DNA from 2 places in the Desulfosporosinus acidiphilus SJ4 genome. Region 2 is predicted to be linked to the other one. Evidence: riboswitches for the same ligand, from Rfam matches in the RefSeq annotation. Region 2 holds a riboswitch; the other holds the start of a gene.
The links. Region 2 has a riboswitch for S-adenosylmethionine ahead of DESACI_RS02875 (homocysteine biosynthesis protein). Riboswitches for the same ligand answer to the same signal wherever they lie in the genome.

Region 1 (11,517 bases), 150 kb from region 2:
TTTACCGGGAGTTCAAGTTGCTCCGGACTATTTCTTCGCCAAACGCTTTGAAGTAATAGCAATGGCACAAGTCTCTACAAGTGCGGAAAAGGCTCGTCAGCTGGGCTTTTTACGAGACCACGACCGTTACAGCATGAACCCGGATCATATTATTATGGATGCTAAAGCACGGGTTGAGGATCTGGCTCAAAACTTCAGACCTAATTTGTCGACGAAGGTGAAAATTGCGGGTCCAGGTGTTCGCGGTACTTTGGAATTGGCCATGTATGGAATGCTTGAAGGTCGTTACATCTCAGAGTATGACCGGCATCTCGGCAATAAACTGGCTTATGCCATTACCGGCGGAGACCGCCCCGCAGGCATGCTCGTCGATGAGCAATATCTCTTAGATTTAGAGCGTGAAGTCTTTTTGAGTTTGCTTGGGGAAGCGAAGACCTTGGACCGCATTCGCCATATGCTCACTAAAGGCAAGCCATTACGGAATTAGGGGGGAAAACCATGCAAGAAGCGTACATTATCCAAGCGAAGCGGACGGCCATTGGAAAATCGGCCAGGGGAGCTTTAGCTCAGGTCCGCCCGGATGATCTAGGTGCCTTTGTAATCCAAGACGTTGTAAAAAATGTTCCTGCCCTTAAAACGGAAGAAATAGAAGACCTTGTACTCGGCTGTTCTTTTCCGGAAGGCGAGCAGGGAATGAATATGGCCAGAATTATAGCCCTGCGCGCCGGTCTTCCCATCGACGTTCCTGGCGTGACGATTAATCGATTTTGTTCATCAGGACTTCAGGCAATTTCCATGGCCGCGGATAGAATTCGCTTGGGTGAAGCTGATGTGATGCTCGCAGGCGGAGCAGAGAGTATGTCATTGGTTCCCATGGGCGGAAGTAAACCGGCCCCCAATCCTTTTATGCTCGTTAATGCTCCGGAAGTCTATCTCTCCATGGGCATAACCGCTGAGAATGTGGCAAAAAAATATGAAATTACTCGGGAACAGCAGGATGCTTTTGCTGCACGAAGCCATCAAAAGGCCTGGGCTGCTCAAAGCAGCGGGCGCTTTGATGATGAGATTGTTCCGATTCCCTTGCCGACTTGGGGGAAGCCGGGGGAGAAATGGTTCACGAAAGATGAGGGGATACGCCCGGAGACCACAGCAGAAACTTTGGCTAAACTTCGGCCCGCTTTTATGAACGGAGGCTCAGTCACAGCAGGGAACTCGTCCCAGACTAGTGACGGAGCGGCTATGACCCTTCTCATGTCAGAACAGAAAGTCAAAACTCTTGGCTTAAAACCCTTAGCGGTTTGGCGCGGATTTGCGGTTGCCGGAGTAGAACCGGAACTGATGGGAATCGGCCCCATCAAGGCTATCCCTAAAGTACTGAAGCAAGTCGGCTTAAAGCTTGAGGACATTGATATCTTTGAACTGAACGAAGCCTTTGCATCACAATCGCTGGCGATCCTTAAGACGCTGGACATTGACCCGGAGAAAGTAAATCCTAATGGCGGAGCCATTGCTTTAGGCCATCCTTTGGGCTGTACGGGAGCTAAGCTCACAGCAACCTTACTCCATGAATTGATTAAGCAGAAGAAAAAATACGGAATAGTTACCATGTGCATAGGCGGTGGTATGGGAGCAGCAGGAGTTTACGAATTGCTCTAAAAGCTAAATATTCAGCGAAGGAGCAAAAAAAGGCTTTAATAAATAGACCCCAAAAGGGCGCAGCGGAACTTAAAGAAGTTCGCTGCGCCCTAATTGTTTTTTCGGTTTTATCGAGGAGAAAAGATAACCCCCACTTATAGAAGCATGTTCATTCACCAGTTTATTAGATGTGATGGTATGTTGCTGAGCTGTCAATGAATTTCTGAGTTATGAGAATTCCGGCTGATTTCAATCAGCTTAAGAACGCCCCAGGCGAGGACAGCATAGACAATCATGGCAATAATGGTTGAGGATTCTAACACCGACTGGGTTTCCAGGCCTTTGGTGACAGCTGATGGAAAAATTCCCGAAAAAGGAGCTAAGAAAACTTGCGTAACTGCGTACATAAGAGAGACAAAGGGGCTTTGAGGATTTGCTCCAAGAAGTTTAAAGATAAGGCGGAAGGTGAAGAGGACTTCGAGAACCCCTAAAACATAGTAGACAATTTGTTTTGCTTTAAGATGTTCCGGCCCGGATTTCCTTACAGTACCTTCGTCCATGGTTATACCTCCTTTAGTTGATACAAGTTATTTTCCCAAATATCCGGCAAGCTAAACAATAGTTTGACGCAACAACTTTTCACGGGGAGAATAATAATTTTGCAGGCATTCTTCATGTTCTAGCATGTACATATTTAGGTATTCTGATGTACAAACTTTGTATAGTAATTCAAAAGGAGGATAGGCAATGACTGAAACAATCTTAGAAAGATCTGAAGGAAGGGTAAGTTATCACGATTCCGTTGAAGAAATGCTGCCCAGAATTCGAGAGGACGGAATGTCTAACGTTTTTGACCGTTGGACGAAACAGGAAAAAATCCGCTGTAATTTTTGCCTGCAGGGGCTTAGCTGTCAGCAGTGTTCCAACGGACCTTGCCGGATCAGCGAGAAGAGCGGTCAAGACAAGGGCGTTTGTGGAATTGGAGCCGATGCAATGGCTATGAGGAAACTGCTGCTGCAAAATATTATGGGCGCAGGGACCTACAGTCATCACGCTTACGAAGCATTTCGTACTCTTCGGGCAACGGGAGAAGGTAAAACCCCCTTTAAAATCACTGATGTTAATAAACTAAAGTGGATGTGCGAAACTCTTGGCATTAATGCCAATCAGGATGTTAATCAGATGGCAATTCAATTGGCAGACCTTCTCAACAACCAGATGAATATTGGCACAGAAGAACCTAACCTCATGGTGGAAGCCTTTGCCCCCAAAAAAAGAAAAAAGATTTGGAGAGATCTACATATCTATCCGGCGGGGACTGTGCATGAGGAACAGAACTGTGTGGCGAGCTGTCTGACTAATGTTGACGGAGATTATGTTTCCTTGGCCTTGAAAGCTCTGAGACTTGGATTATCAACCATCTATAATTCTCAGATTGGACTGGAAATGGTTCAGGATATTTTGTTTGGCACACCTCAACCTCATGAAGTTAATGTCGATCTTGGAATTATGGATCCTGACTACGTTAATATTGTTTTTAACGGGCACCAACCCTGGGCTGGGGTGGCGACGATTCAAAAGGCCAAAACTCCGGAAATTCAAGCCAAGGCCAAAGCGGCCGGGGCCAAAGGTTTGAGAGTTGTCGGTTCTATTGAAACCGGGCAAGAGCTGCTCCAAAGGTTTCCTGTAGATGATGTTTTTGTGGGACTTATGGGAAATTGGCTGTCCATAGAACCTCTACTGGCAACCGGTACCGTCGATGTCATGGCTATGGAAGAAAATTGCTCTCCGCCGGCCATTGATATGTATGCGGAAAAATATCAAGTGACTCTTGTCAGTGTCAGCACAATTATCGGAGTACCGGGACTTGAACATAAAATCCCTTACCATCCCAATGAAGTCGAGAGTATGGCAGATCAACTGATCAATTTGGGGATTGAAAATTTTAAAAAGCGTCATGGGAAGATTACAGCTAAGGTTCCTAAAATCACCCAAAAGGCCATAGCTGGGTTTTCTACGGAAGCCGTTTTAGGAGCTTTAGGTAATAAGCTCGATCCTCTTGTCGATGTGATAGCTGCAGGCAAGATCAAAGGGGTTGTTGCTTTAGCTAACTGTTCAACGCTGCGCAACGGTCCCCAGGATTGGAATACGGTGAACTTAACTAAAGAATTGATAAAACGAGATATTTTGGTTGTTGCAGGTGGCTGCGGAAATCATGCCTTGGAAGTAGCGGGGCTTTGCAATCTTGATGCCGTGAAGATGGCAGGCAAAGGTTTAGGCGAAGTATGCGGTTCCTTAAAGATACCGCCTGTGTTGAGCTTCGGAACCTGTACCGATACTGGGAGAATTTCCATGTTGGTAACAGCCTTAGCAGATCATCTTGACGTAGATGTTCCTCAATTGCCGATTGCGGTAACCGCTCCTGAGTGGATGGAACAAAAAGCCACTATTGACGGGGTTTTTGCTGTAGCCTATGGTGCCTATACGCACCTGTCTCCGACTCCTTTCGTGACCGGTGCTCCCCAACTCGTGAAACTCTTGACTCAAGATGTGGAAGGATTAACGGGAGGGAAGATCGCGCTTGGGGACGATCCTGTGGAAGTTGCCAATAATATTGAAGCCCATATTATTAGCAAACGAAAAGGGTTAGGATTAAGTTAGTTCCCAATTCTAGGACAACAGACATTACAGAAATCAAACCTGTTTCGATTTGATGGAGAGAAAGGGGGCGTCTAAAACTTAACTATAAAAATCCAAAGTGAGTGTAAATAGCTAAGGCGTTCTCACGTCACTATTATTGTGTATAGTGGAGTGAAAACGCCTTTCTTTATCCAATTTAGAAAGTAACCTTCGGCAAAATACCGCAAAAAGGTGTAATACGTGCTTGGTCCACTAGCCCCAAGTGCTACTGACCTGCCGCTTTCGTCAGAGGCTGCGAGAAGGCTAATTCATGCGAAGACACTTAGAGTGTCAGCTAAGCTTTCCTTAATGTTAGGCAAGTAAAAGTGGGATTGCAATGAAGGCCATTAAGATCTATTCTTAGGTCTTAATCCTTCGGATATTCGTTTTTCAGTTTCCTGAGCCAAATGTTTTAGGGTATGTAAACTATTCTCTGTAGTTGGGATTTCATGGTGCTCTGCCGTACTTATAGGCCATTGAGACTTTGCTCCGAGCTTGTGGCGAACTGAGAAATAAACGCCTGCTGTAACAGCGATCAGGCTAAGCCCTAAAAAGAAGGAAGCCCTTTGGTCAGGAATTGCAAAAGCCGAGAAGAAAACACCTACAAAAATCGCTGTTACAATAAAATTGCTTGTTGGGTAACCGAGGACATGGGTTTTATAGTCTTGCCGTTTTTCCAGCAGCTTTTGACGTAAGCGCCAGTGTGCAAGACTAATGGTTAAGACATTAACGAGTGAGAGCAGGCCGCTGGCGCCGGTTACCAGCAAGTAAATTTTGTTAGGAATAATATAGGAGAGGAAGGCGATGGCAATAAGAAAGGCATTTGTGAACAGGAGAGCACGTCTTGGAACTGCCTTTGGTGTGACTTTGTTAAAAAAATTCGGTGCTTCATTTTGTTGGGCAAGGGCATTTAACATCCGTGAAGTTCCGTACATGCTGGCGCTCATGGCCGATAAGGTAGCTGTTAGGATGACAAAGTTCATAAGAGATTGAACAATAGGGATTTTGTAAGGCAAGAGAGCGCTGACATAGGGGCTTGTACTGGCGTTATACGTAGTCCAGGGGTGGAGTAAAAGCAGGAAGAGAACAGAAATAACATAAAAGAATGTGACTATCCCCGAAGTAGAGAGAACTACTTTAGGTACAGTTTTCTCCGGATCGGAAGATTCTGAGATCGCTAACCCAACTACCGAAGTTCCTGAAAAAGCATAAAAGACAAGTAAAAGAGAGCCTGCGAAGCCTGAAATGCCATGAGCAAAAAAGGGAGTATTCGTAACATTGTGCCAACCTGGGGCAGTTCCGAGAAGAGGGAAAAAGGCAAGAACTATTCCCAAAAGAATAAATCCGATAAGGGCGATGACCTTAATGATTGCCAGACCTGATTCTAATTTCCCAAACCAGCGCGGATCAGCAAGGTTTACCACTGTCAGAACAACCGAATAGATAAGCATGAAGGCCCAAAGCGGAATTCCTGGAAACCAAAGAGCGCTGAAAATTGCGGCGGCTGTTGCCTCACTGGACATAACCAGAATTCCGGAGATCCAGTAAAGCCAACCGATAACAAACCCGACTCCCGTTCCAAAAGCCTTGGAAGCATAGGTTTGAAACGAACCTTTTTCCGGATCGAGCAAAGAGAGATCTGCCAAAAAGGATAAGTTAAAATACATTAAGATACCCATGAGGGCGTAAGCGAGAATAATCGACGGACCGGCAAGTTTGATCGTTAAGCCGACTCCCAAAAACATTCCCGCGCCGATAATACTCCCTATGGCCAACATGGTTAAGGAAAATGCCGACATTTTGGAAGATTTGTTCTGTACCGAAGTCAAATTTCTTGCTTCCTTTCCTATAAAATGTTTGTGATTTGACCTTTTCAGTATATGCATGTAGATTTGTTCCTATCCAGAGGGTGATATCATCAGGCCGTTTCTAAGAAAGGCGGCCTTGTTTCATTTAGGGATCTTTTCAGTTATAAAAAATATTAAAAAAGCACACCTCAAATATTGGATAGCCAACATTTGGGGTGCGCTTTTGAGATTGGCGGTTTCCTCTTAGCGGCCGCCAAGATCATAGGGCGTTTCTTGGTAGACGTAATAATTCAACCAGTTCTGAAAGAGTAAATTTGTATGTGAGCGCCACAGGTGAACGGGAGTTTTCGTGGGATCGTTGTTAGGGAAGTAGTTGTTGGGAAGAGCTATTGGGAGACCTTTGGCAAGATCCCGGTCATATTCTTCTTTGAGGGTTAAGGTATCATACTCAGAATGACCGGTGACAAAGACCTGGCGCCTATCCTTGGAAACAACAATGTAAACTCCTGCTTCGCTGGACTCGGATAAAATCTCTAATTCGGGATGCTTAGCGAGGTCGCTGCGTTTGGTTTCCGTATGACGGGAGTGGGGAACATAGAATTCGTCATCAAAACCCCGCAGGAGCTGCATACCGTTGAAGCCGCTCTTATTGACATCATGTTGAAAGATACCGAACAACTTTTCAGGCAAAGGGTATTTGGGAATACCATAATGGTGATACAATCCGGCCTGAGCTCCCCAGCAAATGTGAAACGTCGATGTGACGTGAGTTGTTGACCAATCCATAATTTCCTGCAGGTCCTTCCAGTAGGTAACTTCTTCGAAGTCTAAGTGTTCTACCGGTGCCCCTGTGATAATCATGCCATCATAGTTGTGGTTCTTTATATCACTAAAACTTTGATAAAAAGCATCTAAGTGTTCTTGAGAGGTGTTTTTGGACTGATGGCTTTCAATTCGCAAAAGAACGATTTCGACTTGCAAGGGGGAATTTCCGAGCAGTCTTAAGAGTTGAGTTTCTGTGGTTTCTTTGCGGGGCATAAGATTAAGGATCACAATTTTCAAGGGGCGAATATCTTGGTGAAAAGCACGTTCGTAACCCATGACGAAAATATTTTCTTGATTGAGTATTTCCATAGCCGGTAAATGTTCCGGGATTTTAATCGGCATTTAACTAAACCTCCGTTTCACTTCAGATAGATAAAGAATTTTGAAAACTCATTGATTTGGTATCTGCAAATTTATTGTTGCTGCTAAGATCGTGATAAAACGGAGGTTCTATCTTTCAATTCCTGATATTCAAGGCGAAATCGTTGATTCTTTTCCTTCTTTGCCCTTCTAAATTTACGATATTTATATCTGGCTGGCACTAAGAGCTTGATCCAGATCATAAAGAAGGTCATCGATAGTCTCTAAACCAATAGAGAGGCGGATCATGTCCGGTGAGATTCCGGCGGCGCGTTGAGAGGCTTCATCGAGCTGTTGATGAGTGGTACTTGCCGGGTGAATCACCAGGGATTTTGCATCGCCCACGTTGGCTAAATGAGAAAACAGCTGAAGCTTGTTGATGAATTTTTCTCCCTCGCGTAAACCGCCTTTGACCCCAAAGGTAAAGATTGAGCCGGCACCTTTAGGTAAATATTTCTCGGCAAGGGCGCGATAGGGGCTGTTAGGCAGGCTGGGGTAATTTACCCAAGTGACGAATTGATGCTGGTTTAGAAATTCTGCCACCTTCTGAGCATTTTCTACGTGACGTTCCATACGAAGCGGAAGGGTTTCTAAGCCCTGCAAAAATAGGAAGGAGTTAAACGGAGATAGGGCGGCTCCAGTATCACGCAGGAGAGATACCCGGGCCTTGGTGATATAGGCGGCTCTGCCGCAGGCTTCGGTATAGACAATTCCATGGTAGCTAGGATCGGGCTCGCTGAGTCCGGAGAATTTGCCGTTATTCCAGCTGAAGTTTCCGGAATCAACAATGACTCCTCCAATAGATGTCCCGTGCCCGCCGATAAACTTAGTCGCTGAATGAACAACGATATCAGCGCCATGTTCAATGGGGCGGCATAAGTAAGGGGAGGCAAAGGTATTGTCTACGATGAGCGGAAGATTATTTTCGTGAGCAATAATGGCAAGTTTCGTAATGTCGGCTACATTGATTTGAGGATTGCCAATGGTCTCGGTATAGAGAGCTTTTGTTCGTTCCGTAATTTTAGCGCGAAACTCTTCGGGATGATCGCCGTTGACAAAGTGAGTTTTAATTCCCAATTTAGCTAAGGTGTAGGCGAACAAGGTATACGTACCGCCGTAAAGAGAGCCTGAAGCGACAATTTCATCTCCGGCTTGGGCGATGTTAAGGATAGCATACGTAATAGCCGCTTGTCCGGACGAGGTAGCCAGTGCACCTACGCCTCCTTCAAGAAGGGCAAGGCGCTGCTCAAAAACATCTTGGGTGGGATTCATGATCCGAGAATAAATGTTGCCGGGTTCCTTTAAAGAAAAGAGGTTAGCAGCATGTTCTGTGTCGTTGAAAACAAAGGAAGAGGTTTGGTAGATAGGAACGGCACGGGAATTGGTTGCAGAATCGGGACTTTGTCCCCCATGTAATGAAACAGTCTCAAATCCAAATTGGTGTTTTTCGGTCATTGCATTTCTCTCCTTTTCGTAATAGGTTTTTCGGGGCAGTAATTTCCACTGAGACGTACTTTTGAGAATCTTGATTGCCGTTGAGTTTATATAGGTTATCAGGAGAGGGTAAGTTCAGCGAAGTTATTGATAAATAAAGAAAACGATCGCTTCAGAGAAGCGATCGTTAAGTATTTAACACGCTGCTCTCATCTCTCAGAACCTAAGTAAGGTTCTGCTGGAATTAGCACCTTATAGCTTTGCTATCGGTTGCCGGGCATCATAGGGCCAGTCCCTCCGCCACTCTTGATAAGAGATTCAATATTTACTTGGAATCAAGATAATATAGCTACTATAAAGTAAACCCTTTTTTCTGTCAAGATGTAAATGGAGTAATAGTTTGAGGTAATTTATGGATTACCGCTAACTCCTCAGGTTCTGTAAACTGATGGTTGAATTTCCCTGATTTAGGGTTATGATGATAAGTAATCAGGCCGCAAAAGTGTCTGGAAGATGTTTTGCAAGGTAAATTCGGTTTAAAAAACAGAAATGAGATTAGAGATTAGAATTAGAATGGAGAGGCGTACAATGAAATTCTCAAGTCCTTTGTTAGTCGTTTCGAATATGGAAACGGCAAAACATTTTTACTATGAAGTGCTTGGCCTAGAAGTTATTTTTGATTTTGGCGCCAATGTAACTCTAACAGGCGGTATTGCTTTACAAACAAAAGATACTTGGCTTAAATTTATTCGAAAAAAGGATCATGAAATTGTTTTCGGAGGAAATGCAGCGGAGTTATATTTTGAAGAAGATGATTTTGAGGGTTTTCTTCAAAAGATAAATGTTATTGCAGACATTAACTATGTACATCCTTTGCTGGAACATTCTTGGGGACAGCGTGTTGTTCGCTTCTATGATCCAGACAAGCATATCATAGAAGTTGGAGAAAATTTGATGATGGTTGTCCGGCGATTTATAAATAGTGGCCTATCGGTCGAAGAAACTGCTATTAGAATGGATGTGCCCGTTGATTATATAAAATCTTGTTTAGATTCCCATGCTGCAATTGCAGCACCAGCGGATGATGAAAATAGATCATGACTTTAGGTCGGGTAGCTTCGCCCAGAGCTTTACCGATTCTCCATGCAATGAGTTCACTATTGTGGGCGAAGCTGCCTTCCTTTGAGGTCTATAGTGTTCGGGGCTATTTTTTAAGGAGATACTTAATAAACTCTGTAGTAATTGAGTTAAAGACAGTTGGATTAAATAAATCGCCTCCTGTGCCAGGTACTTCGCACAGGAGGCGATTTCCTTAGAAGTAGTTCAATTAGAGGTTTTCCATGGCTACTGACAGCATTAGTTTAATCCGATTAAGCTGATTAACTTCGCTGGCTCCGGGATCGTAGTCAATAGGTGCAATGTTGGCCGCAGGGTATGAGCGCCGGAGTTCACGAATCATACCCTTTCCTGTAATATGGTTTGGTAAGCAGGCAAAAGGCTGCAAACAAATGATATTGTTGACTCCGCTGCGAATCAATTCCACCATCTCTCCGGTCAAAAACCAGCCTTCTCCTGACTGATTGGCAAGGGAAAGATGGTTTGAAGCGTATTTGGCTATTTCTTCAATAGGTTTGGGGGCTGTAAAGCGTTTACTGGCATTGAGAGCCTTTTTCATCTCCCGGCGATAGGCTTCAATCCGACCGATGGAGAAATTGCCGGACACCATACTCCAAAAACTTCCGGATAATTGTTGGTATTTAATACGGTTATCAAAAGCACCGTATAATAGGAAATCTGCGAGGTCAGGTACAACTGCTTCCGCGCCTTCAGATTCCAGCAGTTCCACAATGTTATTATTAGCCGTGGGATGGAATTTAACAAGAATTTCACCCACAACCCCGACTTTAGGTTTGAGCCAATCTTCGTGAATCGGGAGGGAGTCAAAGTCCTCGACAATTTGCCGGATGTTTTTTTCATAGTCCTTGGTATTACCTGTCTTTAAGGATTCTTGACAGCGTGCTACCCAGGATTCATATAAGCGATTCGCTGAGCCTGGTTCCATTTCGTAAGGGCGCACTCGGTAAAGAACGCGCATCAGGAGATCTCCGTAGATCAATCCCTGCATCACTTTCTTAAAAATGGGAAGGGTAATTTTAAAGCCTGGGTTTTGCTCTAAGCTGGATGAATTTCCCGTATTTAAAGCAACTACCGGGATGTGTCCCAGATGGGCGTCCGCCAAGGCCTTGCGGATAAAGGCAATATAGTTGGTCGCCCGGCATCCTCCACCGGTTTGGGAGATGATAACTGAGGTGTTGTTTAAATCATACTTGCCGGAATTTAAGGCTTTCATGATTTGTCCGACGACAATAATAGCCGGGTAGCAAGCATCATTATGCACGTATTTTAAGCCTTCATCAATGGCAGATTTATCGACGGAAGGTAAAATTTCAATCGTATAGCCTGCCATTTCAAAACCGGTTTGAAAAAACTGAAAGTGAATTGGGGACATTTGAGGTACTAAGAGAGTATGAGTTTTTTTCATTTCCTGAGTGAAAATTACTCGCGAAGGTCTTGTGATCAGCTTTTCGGGGGTTACCTGACGTTTATCCCGTTCATTGATGGCAGCGATTAAAGAACGGACACGAATTCGGGCAGCCCCTAAATTATTAATCTCGTCAATTTTAATAACGGTATAAATCTTGCCGTATGCTTCGAGGATTTCTTTAACTTGGTCTGTCGTGACGGCATCTAAACCGCATCCAAAGGAGTTTAGCTG
Region 2 (11,517 bases):
CGAGCGATTTCTTCATTAAGTATGGGAATTGGTATCCCTATTCCAACGCTGAGAGTTGCACCATAACCCAGAAAACTAGTGCCCACCAGCCACTTTGGACTCATCTGCTTCAGGTCTCCGATGACAGCTAATGTGCCTCCGGCGCCACAAAGTTCTTTTCCGTCGACATTCGTAATCGATGGAAAATGCTGCGTACCGTTCCAGGCAACATAGCCCACTCCACCGCCGAGAAAAATCTTCGTCCCTACCCCAATGGTTTTAAAATGAGGATCTTTCAAAAGGGGGCTCAGTTCTCCTGAGGTGGAATAGTTTGCATTGCCTAAATGAGGTTTCAACATTCCCATGTAAGTGTAGATCGTCCGATCCGTTAAATTCACCGCACAGTTATAATTCTGATAAGCGTTGCGCGGATTGAAAAGGATAGCCTCATTGATCTCATCCAGAGTTATCATCGTCTCAATTGCCTTGCGAGGATAACAATTCGTTCCATAGGCTATAGCCTTAAGCTTAACCGGTTTGCGGGCCACCAAATCTTGAATAACATGACCGCCGCCATAGCGGAACTCACCCGGAAAATTATTGTTTAACGGGTCGTCCTCAGGCAATTCCGCAGCACCCAAATAGGCATCTACAGCTGCAATCCCAGCATAGGCAGATACTCCGTTCAACCAAACTTTCTGCATTTTCATCCGTGGCTTTGTATGTCCAAAACTTAAAAAAGCTCCCGACGAGCACATGGGCGCGAACGTCCCTGTTGTGACAACATCTACCTGACGGGTTGCCTCTGTAAGCCCTTTTTCATCCACCAGAGCTATAAGTTCCTCGGCAGTTACGACAACTGCTTTCCCCGCTTTGATCTTCGCGTTGATCTCTGCATATGTTTTCTCAATACTCATGAAACATCCCACCTCCAGATTTCATTCCCGCTTTATCCTTCCGTATTCCCAAAGAACTTCCCCTTCTAAATAGAGTAATCTAGAGCTAGGCCTGAAAAATTCGTTTCGAAAGCCCATTTATAGGCATCGAAAAGGCCTCTTCTAGTTCGAAGAGGCCAAATTTATTCATCGACACTCCTCTTATCTATCAGAAGAATTCACTCCTGCAAGAATTAGCACCATGCTTGCGCACACAATATTACTGAATGCAGCAAGCGGGTTGCCGGGCTTCATTGGGCTAGTCCCTCCACCACTCCGGATAAGAGCATACTTATTAAATTCACTACGCTGAGTCTAACATGTGTTACATACCATGTCAATATAATCTTTGTATAGTACTACAGAAGCCATTTCCAAATCTCTTAACCTTTTATCTTCCAATTTTCTTCTTTTAGTCATCTGATTTTCGTATAAATTTACGATTGGACTGGGAAACCTAAATGTATCAAGAGGAGGGATAACCATGGAGAAGCAGGATCAGCCCTCGACGAAAAAACGCCCCTTTCCGAAACGTGAAACACTTCCTGGCGGGCATTCACCAGACCAGGATGGGCGGACCGATTATGGAAAAGACAAAGAAACTACTTATCCTGAGTAGAGCTTATTCAAACCGCAAATCGTTCCGTACAATCAACACCTTTGGCTAACAGAAACTACGAAAAACCAGTTTTAAATCCTAGCGTAAAACTTTGAGATGAATTCCACGGTATCATTTAACTCCGTTAGGGAACTTTATCAATTAAAGGAGGGGTGATTTATGTCAAATAAAGCGGCAGATTCTGCACAAACCGGCAAGCCTGATCGAGGGAAAAATTCGCCATTTAAAAAGAAGACACCACAAAACCGGGTTTAAGACCCGGTTTTTCTTATAAATAGCAAATATTAAATTTTCAGCGTGAACCTATTATCGTAAATCACTGTTAACTGGTTGCCCAGGCTCAAAATGAACCTGTGTGCGCAACATTGCCCAGCCCTATTACATCTTGACTAGGATTTTATCTCGAATATCTTTCTGTTATAATAAAGAAGATTGTATCAAATTTTAAGATTAGTATTTCATATCTGAATTAGAATGTAAAAATTATCCCAAAAGAAACGATAAATAGGCGGTGTAACTATGAAAAAAATTGAGGCGATTATAAGACCCGAAAAACTAAACGATGTTAAAACAGCTCTTTCTGATCTTGGAATTAATGGAATGACCGTCTCCAATGTTTCAGGATTTGGAAATCAAAAAGGATATACCCAATTTTATCGTGGTCAAGAAATAGTATCTAAACTATTACCAAAAATAAAGCTTGAAGTTGTTGTAACTTCTGTTAAGGTTGATGAGGTCATCACTGCCCTTGTTGAATCTTCAAAAACAGGAAAATTTGGCGATGGCAAGATTTTTGTTTACGATGTTGCAGATGCCATCCGAATCAGAACCGGAGAACACGGTGAGACTGCGCTTTAAGCTTAAATATACACATTCTCATTAAGTTCAAAATCCGGATAAGCATTTTCCCTGTGCTGAGTTAAATCTAAGCCGTTGACCTGCTCATCATCTGTTGCTCTTAAAGGCGTGAACAAAGCAACTGCTTTCAAAATAACAAACGTCATGATGCTCGTAAATACGTACGTTGCAACAATGGCAAGAAGCTGGATTAACACCGGATGAATTCCCCCCCCATTGAACAAACCATTATGGCCCTGAGAATTAAGTCTTACATCTGCAAAAATCCCTGTGGCCAGTGTACCCCACGTGCCGCCAATCCCATGAATGCCAAAAACGTCGAGGGCATCATCGTAACCTAGCTTATCCTTAAGTACACTTACACCCAAGTAGCAAATTCCTCCAGCAATAAATCCAATGAGTAAAGAACTTCCGGAAGAAACAAACCCTGCTGCCGGCGTTATCGCCACTAAAGCAGCAATAATACCGCTGATGGCTCCAAATACAGTAATTTGCCGACGATGGAACCACTCTAGAAGCGCCCATCCGATCATTCCGGCTGCTCCAGCTATTTGGGTTGTAGTTAGAGCTAAAACAGCGAGTCCATTTGCTCCCATTGCGCCCCCGGCATTGAAACCAAACCAACCGAACCACAACAGTCCTCCTCCCAGGAGAACATTGGGCATATTATGAGGAATATTAAATTCGTATCCCACTCTCAAACGTTTTCCGATAACTAAAGCCGCTACTAAGCCTGACACTCCTGAGGCCATTTCTACAACGGTTCCGCCTGCGAAATCCATGACTCCAAGATTTCTCATCCAGCCGCCAACTCCCCACACCCAATGGGCTAGAGGGATATAAACGAAAGTGCTCCAAAAGAATATGAACAGGAGAAATGCCGGAAAACGCATTCTTTCTGCAGTTGCACCGCTTATAACTGCCGGAGTGATAATAGCAAACATTAGCTGAAACATAAAAAACAACAAATGAGGAATTGTAGCTGCATAATCCGGGTTAGGCGTGAGTCCGACATTTTTCAGTGCAAACCAGTTAAACCCTCCAATGATATGTCCATGGTCAGGACCAAAGGCCAGAGAGTATCCAAATATTACCCAAACTACTGTAACCAAACCTATTGCAGCAAAACTTTGCATCATAATTGAGAGGACATTTCGTTTTCTGACCATTCCTCCGTAAAACAACGCCAATCCCGGAGTCATTAAAAATACTAAGATCGTAGACAAAAATACAAACGCGATATCCCCGGAGTTTAAAGCCATTTTAGTTGACCTCCCGCCTTAAATGTCGTCGCTGCTTCCGTTATTTTGAAAATGCATATCTTCATCATCCGTGGTGCCATTTTGTACGATAAGGGGATCAAATAGTGTAAACATTCAGGAACCTTTTCGGCTCATAGAGTAGGAAGAAAAAGTATTTTCGCAAGAAAAAAGAGGCTCTAAAACAGCGTACTAAGTACGCCGTAGAGCCTCTTTGCTCCTTACAAACGAAAAAATCGTAGTTCAATTATAACTTTGTTCTTAATAAGTGTCTAGCCTTCTCGATACATAATATTGTATACAGTGATTCAAATCATTTGTTTCTGAGCAAGAGTATGACAATCTTCGATTCCTTAACAATTCTCTAGGATCGAATCTATCTCGTCATAAATTTACTAAGGAAATGATTCGCAACGTTAATTACTGCCATGGCTACTGTAGCTGCCCCGACTACAAACGTTACCCACCATCGACGACTGCTTAATTCCTGCTCCTTATAGGCTTCAAACTCTTTTCTGGTTACATAATTTTCTACCATAAGCAGATGTAAGCGGGCAACAGCATCTTTAACTTCCTTTACGTCACCTTTGATTTCCATGACAACTTCTTTGAGAGTCTGGATTTCCATATCCCCCATCATAACTCCTCCGTGCCTCGCTTTGAAACCTTAATGTTCTTCCAATACTATCCGCCTCTTAGTCCAGTTTATGCTTGGGTATCTTTAAGTGTTCACAGTTTGTCCTTATCCCAAGCCCGGTAAAGAAAACTTAGCTGGCGCTAAGCCTCCGGCGAAAGCGGCAGGTTAGTTGCACTTATGCTAGAAGACGAAGACACTGTCTTCGCACGAATTAGCTCTTCTTGCAGTATACAACCAAAGGTTATACTTTCTGATATTAAAAAAAAGCCCCTCTCTTGGAGGGGTATTAAAAGAAGGTGGAATAGATTTGAAAATACAACGCTTGCTAGTAGATAACTGAGGTATGTGATAATAATAAATCTTATCCAAGAATACGTCAAATTCATAATTCTCAACTTAATTATGACCTTTGGTTATAGTACGAGCTCTCTAAAAGTAGAAATCCCTCTGATGTTTGAGTATCATTTAATCATTAATGACAGGATTCTTAAAAAAGGCAAATATAAGACCACATGATAATAAGGAAATAATTAATCTCATAAGTTCACCTCTTTTTGTAGTTTATTTAAAATTATTTTTATGTTATATTAATAGTAATATTATATCAATTTTATTTCAAGACAATTCTAGCAGGTTTTTTTCCACTCATGTCGAATCAAAAACGTACTTAAGAACGGCTAAAACATTTTATAGGAGGCGAAATATCCATGAACTACCCAATTAATGGTGAAAGCTTATCCGATAAGATCGAGCAAAACGACAAGGGTAACCATGTTTACGTTTTCGACTGTTATAATATTCTCATTTGCCAATCCTATGGTGAAATTGGCTTGGGATGCAAAGCAGGCGGAGAGGCCCATACAAGATGTTCATTAGGTGAAAAGATGCAGATTAGAATACTCAATGACAGTAATCCTAATACAACATATAAGCTAAGAAAACCTATGTAGCTTCCACACACTCCTCCCGAAAATATTTTTTCATACTAGGTTTTGTACAATATCTAGTAACATAGTGAAACAAAACATCATAAAATTTAATGTGCTTAGCTAAGCCGGTCCTTGGACAACGTCTTAAATCTTATCAGGTTAGCCCTCATTCTTTGATGAGGGTCTTTTTTTCGCCCCATGCCCATTTGAAGGCACCTTTTAAAAAATAAATCAGTGCAGTAACATAGAAAAGCACCCTTTGGGTGCTTAACAGCAATTGAGAATATGCGGGCAATTTATTGTTACATTTGCCTTATAAAATGCGCTGTTTTTAGTCCTTAATTGTTCACTATTTCTTTATGATGCTTAAATAAAAGAGATAGCCCTAATAAAAATGCTGCCGCAAAAAAAATAATGAAGAAGTAAAAACCGGAGTCAATAGAATGAATCAAATCCCCCTTGACCTGTAAATTTGCGAAATCCGCCATCCCAACGATTGCTTTCGTGACAGTAGCAGGCGGAACATTGATCTCAATCACTAATATGGCAAGTGTTTGACTTAAGGCTCGCCCTAAATTATAAAGCGTATAAAACATCCCTGAGGCAGACCCCGCTTGATCTCGTGGTACTGCAGATAATACAGTTTTAGCTATAGATGGCCAGGCTATTCCATTAGATATCGACATAATCGCTAAAGGAACAATAATAGACGTCTTATTCAGCTGTTTCCCAAGGTGTCCCAGCGCAAACATCCCAAGGATTAAAAACACAAGACCTATTACCATCATACGTGTCGCACCGAAACGGTCAGCAAGCTTTCCCCCCAGAGGTCCCATAATGAGTTGTGGTAGTGATAACGCTGTCATTAATAAACTCGCTTCCATAACATCTAAATGCAGCGCTCCTTGCAGATAAATACTTAAAAGCAGTGTTATTGAAAAGTAGGCAATACAATAGCACAATGTAATTCCCAAACCTGTAGAATATTTAAAGTACTTAAACAGCCTTAAATTGAATAAAGGATGTCGAATTCGCATCTCTATAGCTAAAAATGCTCCCCACATAACAATAACGACTGCAAATAACTCGAAAACTGGAGTAGACGCCCATCCCCAGGATTGTCCCACCGAAAGGACCACCATTAAAGCAGTCAATCCCAGTCCAAACGTGAAGATACCTAGATAGTCCGTTTCTGTTTTCTTCAAAGTCTCTTTATCTTTTAATACTAGTGCAGCACCAATAACTCCAAACAAAGCAAACGGTACGGTTACGAAAAAAATTGAACGCCAGCCAAAGCTTCCGATTAATGCTCCTCCTGCTACAGGCCCGATTAATGCCCCAATTACCCAAGAGGTGGCATTGATGCCTATTGCTAATCCAAGCTGTTCCTCTGGGAAATTTTTCACAATGATGGGGGTGGCTGTCGCCAAGGCTAAGGCTGCTCCGGCTCCCTGAATCACCCTATACAAAATCAATCCAGTCTCAGACGAGGCAATTCCGCATAAAACAGTACCTATCGTAAAAATAGAAAACCCCAGAATAAATACTCTTTTGGTCCCAATAATATCAGCCCATCTCCCGGCCGGTAACAATAGAACCGTACTCGCGATGATGTATGAAGTTATAGATAACAACCCAACTTCGATTGACATATTAAGCCCTTGCATCAACTTCGGAAGCCCTATAATTACAATGGTAGAGTCAACATTCGTGATAAAAGAAACAAGAGTAACAACAAGTAAAATAAGCCATTTGTTTAAATTTGATTTTTGCATACAAATCTCTCCATTCCAGAAAGGTCTCTCTTCAACTCTTTCTTTTAAGATGAGATAAGTATATTAGAATTCTTATATCTCGTAAAACGATTATAAATGATTTCGGCATTCACTTAAAATGATATGAGAGGTTTGCAACGCTATAATCCATTATATATAATGATATAAAAATATATAGTATATCACTTAATTTGATAAAAGGAGTCTTCAAAATGGAGAGTGGTGATCTACGAGTATTCCGGGCGGTTGCTCAGGAAGGCAGTATAACGAAAGCGGCTCATAAACTAGGCTATGTACAGTCCAATGTTACAGCAAGAATTCAACAGTTAGAGGCGGAATTAAAAACTCCTTTGTTTTATAGACAGCATGGAATGATTCTGACTCCGGACGGTGAAAAGCTTCTTCCCCATGCTATAAAAATTTTGCAATTGCTTAACGAAGCCGAAAAAGAATTGACTGATTCTAATACCCCAACAGGACGTTTATCCATTGGTACAAGTTATTATATTTCTTCTCTAAAACTTCCTGAAATGCTCTCCCAATACCATAAAGAGTATCCTAATGTGGATTTATCCCTTATTACTTCTAATGTGGATGACCTGATCTATAAGATCCTTCAGTTTAAATTAGACGGCGCATTTGTTAAGGGAAGATCCATTCATCATGAAAATATCGCAGAAGAACTTGTATATGAGGAAAACCTTGTTCTCATTGCAAATCCAGCATACAGTGAATTAAAAACTATTTGCTGCAAACCGTTTCTGATGAATACTGCCGGTTGTCCAAACAGAAAAAGCTTGGAGAAGTGGCTCCAAGCTGAGGGAATATGCAATATTAGGTATATGGAATTCAATAATTTAGATTCTATTATTGAGGGTGTGGTTGCAGACTTAGGGGCTTCCTTTGTGCCTCATTCTTCCATCCGAACGTATGAAGAAAAAGGCTTACTGAAGTCATTCCCAGTTCCTCCACAGTATAGTACAGCAAAAATCTTCTTTATTAGGCATAAAGAAACTGTAATGACCAGTGCACTCGTAAAATTTATTGAAAAAGTAAAAGATATGACCTCTCGTGTTGCCAATGCTTAGAAAAAGCGCACCAAAACATCCTATAGCACCGGATCTAGTTGTGATCTGACAAAACTAATAAATTCCCTTGCCGCAAACTTCAGATAAGTATTTCTCTGCCAAATGAATGCCAAGTAACGAGGTATACCTGGCGGTGCCAAAGGAATAACCTTTATTCGGGAAGAATCCAAATTTTTGCATATACTATCCGGCAAAAAAGCAATTCCAAGGTTGTCTGCAACCATTTCACTTATAAAATCCCATTGAGAACTTTCATAAAGTACATTAGGATTAAAGCCTGCTTTCTGGCAGGCTTCCTTTATGTGATAGTAAAGCGCGAAGTTTTCCGGATAGAAAATAAACGTTTCCTCTTTCAACTCTTCTAAGCGAACCTCATTACTGCTTGCTAGGCGGTGTTTCGGATGGACCAGTAACTTCAGGTGCTCTTCGACAACTGGAAGACATTCAAAAATGTCTTCGCTAACGGGCAAAACGACGATTCCTAGATCAATATCACCTTGGGAGATAGCATGTTCCACTTCTCGTGCACCGTTTTCCAAAATCCGAATCGTTATTTGCGGATGAAGTTTCTGAAATTCTGCTATGATCCTTGAAATAAAGTTATAACCGATCATAGGGAGAAGGCCCATTCGTATATAACCTTTTCGTACTTGCCGTACATCGTCTAATTCCGCTTCAAGACTTTCCATGGATTGAACAATGTTTAGCGCATGCCTGTAGACAACCTCTCCTAAATCAGTGAGTTCAACTTTTTTAGTCGTCCGTTCCAATAAAGTGGCTCCCAATTCGTCTTCCATGCTTTTGATCATCTTACTAATAGTTGGCTGAGTAATATGAAGGGATTCTCCTGCCTTAGAAAAGCCTTTCTGTTTTACAACCTCAGCGAAATAAACTAATTGGCGAATATCCATAGGTATATCCTCCTGTTGGGTTTATGGTTTATATTTATAGACAAATGGAATCTTTTATATACTATATATGTATTTTAACGCATACTTTTGAGGCTGTACACTTACCTTCACGGTCATGGTCTGCAGTGGCCTTACTGCAGAAATAATAACTGGAAGTAACTCACTGAACCGGTGAGGATCAATTCCCCAGCTCCATTTATTCATTTTGGCAATAAATTATATTCTAACTATGTATTTTACTTATGCTAAAAGAAGATTTAAAATAAATATAGAAACCAGGAGATGATATATATAGTAATTCAAGGTATTACTGGCTAGGACTTACAAACTACATTGCCAAATATGTACCGTTTGGTATCTAACTTTAGATAATAGGAGGTGTCAATAATGAAAAAACAACTTTTAATGTACGTTATGGGTTGCCCTGTATATGTTGAAGTTAAGGAATCAGAAGAAACATTGGCCAATATTGCAGCAAAGTAAACATGCTCAATAAGAAACATTAAAATTCTGAGGTGCAAGAATGCCAAGCATCCTTAAACACATGCGGTCTTTAAGCCACACTTAAAGACCGCATGTGTTTTTTTCTTTAGTCGTAATTCAAATAAGCCGTGAAGAAGTTATGAATTTCTGCGACCCATTCTTCCCATTAACCCCATTGTGAAACTGACCACCGTGGAACAGGCACAATGCAGAAAACAATAACTTCAGGTAATGTTAGTACAATAACGAACGCTATGAATACCCCAGAAATTGAGGCCATCATGGGCGAACGACACGTTAACCAAATGGCCATACAGAAGGTGGAACTCTATAATGGGTCCTACCCAACATTTTATAGCCAAAATGGATGCTCACCTACGAAAAACGGAAACGAAAAACCCCGCAATCGCTTGCGGGGTCTACCCTTCCAGTGGAGCCGATGGTCGGAATCGAACCGACGGCCTGCTCATTACGAGTGAGTTGACTAGCATCCTAACTAGTTCTTCATTGTCCTGAAACGTCCTATTTTGAAGGGTTTTGTAGTTCTCAATTTACATTGTATACTAGCTTATACTGCAATTTTTGAGCTCGGTTGCAGTAACAGTTGCAGTATTCTATAAGTGTTTTTCAATGTTGAGTTTTATGGATTTTGTGAATTTAACTTATGGGAGTTCAGCGAAAGTCTGTTCCAAAGCACATATTAATTTATTAGCGCTATCCAAGTTTTCTTTTTTTGAATGCATCCCAGTTTAAGAATTAGATTAAGTTCGTATTTGCGAAACTTCGAACTCACACAAAAACACACGGTGTTTCTCAAAAAATCACCGTGTGTTTTTAACGTGGAAAGCCTGGGATAGAGCAATAAAATTTGACCTCATTCCCAGAAGATATTTCTAGAATAGGAGGTATGGATGCTTCTAAGGGGATTAAATCACTGCCAAAGCTTAAAGAGTTTATGTGTCCCATCACAATAAGGAGGATTTTTGGTTTGCTTGCAAGCACAGAGATAAGCAGTTTCATCTTTTTCTACCGTAAATGCCATCGGCGTAAAGGAAGTACCTTGATGTGCTCTGTTGCAGAACGGTTGGGTAAAACTTTTGCCACAAGTACACCAATAATAAGTTTCACCCTTTTTAAGATCTACAGGGACGGGAGATTTTTGAGTGATTACCGGTTTATCCATTATTCAATCTCCTTTTTCTATCTTCCTATAATACGGAATCAGTTCTTCGAACGTGAAAAGGCTCCTTTTGATCTATACCGTAAGAAATCTTTAATCATTTCAATAGTAATGCGACCAATGCTTTATTGCTTTCTACGCAATTTCCGCAACCGGTTCCGACCTTTGTTACGGTTTGAACCTCTTCAAAGGATTTGGCGCCATTCTTGACTGCATTTACGATTTCTTGGGCAGTGACTTTCATACAGCCGCATACTACTTGGCTTTGTTCTTTAGAAAATATTTTTGAAATGAGCGATTTTAACATTTTATCCTCCGTTATTTTAGTTTCTTTGAAATGGCATTATCAATTGAGAGTGATCCTGCACCCTTAATTAGCAAGAAGAGGGAAATCATGAACAGAGCAAAAACGTATTCAATGCCGGAATTAGTGGGGCCATTTAAGAAGAATCCATTAGCCCCATGGACTTTGGCTATGGCTACCAAATTGACAATGGCAAGCCCAAGTACAGCGGGACGAGTTAAAAAGCCAAGAATAATTGCGATCCCGCCAAAGAACTCGGTTAATATGGCTAAACCGCCTAATGCAGCGGGAATACCCAATGAAGAAAAGAAACCGATAGTGCCTGTCCACCCGTAACCGCCAAACCAACCCAGGAGTTTTTGAGCTCCATGAGCGAAAAAGATAATTCCCAACGCAAGACGCAAAATTAAGAAACTGTTGGACTCAACTGTAGCGAATATTTTATTTTTCATTTTTTAAGCTCCTTCAAAAATTAACATTTTTAAAGTTCAATAGGTGGCGCCAACCTACTTTCATATATTAAGACGGAAAGATTTTTAAAAGGATAGGGAAGTTATAAA

Region 1: it holds a riboswitch for S-adenosylmethionine, as region 2 does, so the genes downstream of both, DESACI_RS03475 (homocysteine synthase) here and DESACI_RS02875 (homocysteine biosynthesis protein) in region 2, are expected to answer to the same signal.

The regions. Positions count from the first base shown of each region.
Region 1 covers NC_018068.1:728,601-740,117, forward strand. Annotated here, with positions in the region: gene DESACI_RS03445 (3-hydroxyacyl-CoA dehydrogenase/enoyl-CoA hydratase family protein) at 1-487, shown strand, start outside; gene DESACI_RS03450 (thiolase family protein) at 499-1,656, shown strand; gene DESACI_RS03455 (YggT family protein) at 1,848-2,195, opposite strand; gene cooS (anaerobic carbon-monoxide dehydrogenase catalytic subunit) at 2,383-4,296, shown strand; gene DESACI_RS03465 (amino acid permease) at 4,662-6,143, opposite strand; gene metA (homoserine O-acetyltransferase MetA) at 6,366-7,289, opposite strand; gene DESACI_RS03475 (homocysteine synthase) at 7,473-8,762, opposite strand; SAM riboswitch class I at 8,948-9,057, opposite strand; gene DESACI_RS03480 (VOC family protein) at 9,330-9,842, shown strand; gene DESACI_RS03485 (2-hydroxyacyl-CoA dehydratase) at 10,069-11,517, opposite strand, start outside.
Region 2 covers NC_018068.1:577,762-589,278, reverse strand. Annotated here, with positions in the region: gene DESACI_RS02875 (homocysteine biosynthesis protein) at 1-896, opposite strand, end outside; SAM riboswitch class I at 1,074-1,201, opposite strand; gene DESACI_RS25355 (hypothetical protein) at 1,399-1,533, shown strand; gene DESACI_RS02870 (P-II family nitrogen regulator) at 2,053-2,391, shown strand; gene DESACI_RS02865 (ammonium transporter) at 2,394-3,653, opposite strand; gene DESACI_RS02860 (hypothetical protein) at 4,027-4,290, opposite strand; gene DESACI_RS02855 (hypothetical protein) at 4,995-5,237, shown strand; gene DESACI_RS02850 (MFS transporter) at 5,555-6,991, opposite strand; gene DESACI_RS02845 (LysR family transcriptional regulator) at 7,204-8,079, shown strand; gene DESACI_RS02840 (LysR family transcriptional regulator) at 8,100-8,990, opposite strand; gene DESACI_RS24410 (hypothetical protein) at 9,680-9,952, shown strand; gene DESACI_RS02835 (CDGSH iron-sulfur domain-containing protein) at 10,405-10,656, opposite strand; gene DESACI_RS02830 ((2Fe-2S)-binding protein) at 10,751-10,960, opposite strand; gene DESACI_RS02825 (DoxX family protein) at 10,972-11,409, opposite strand.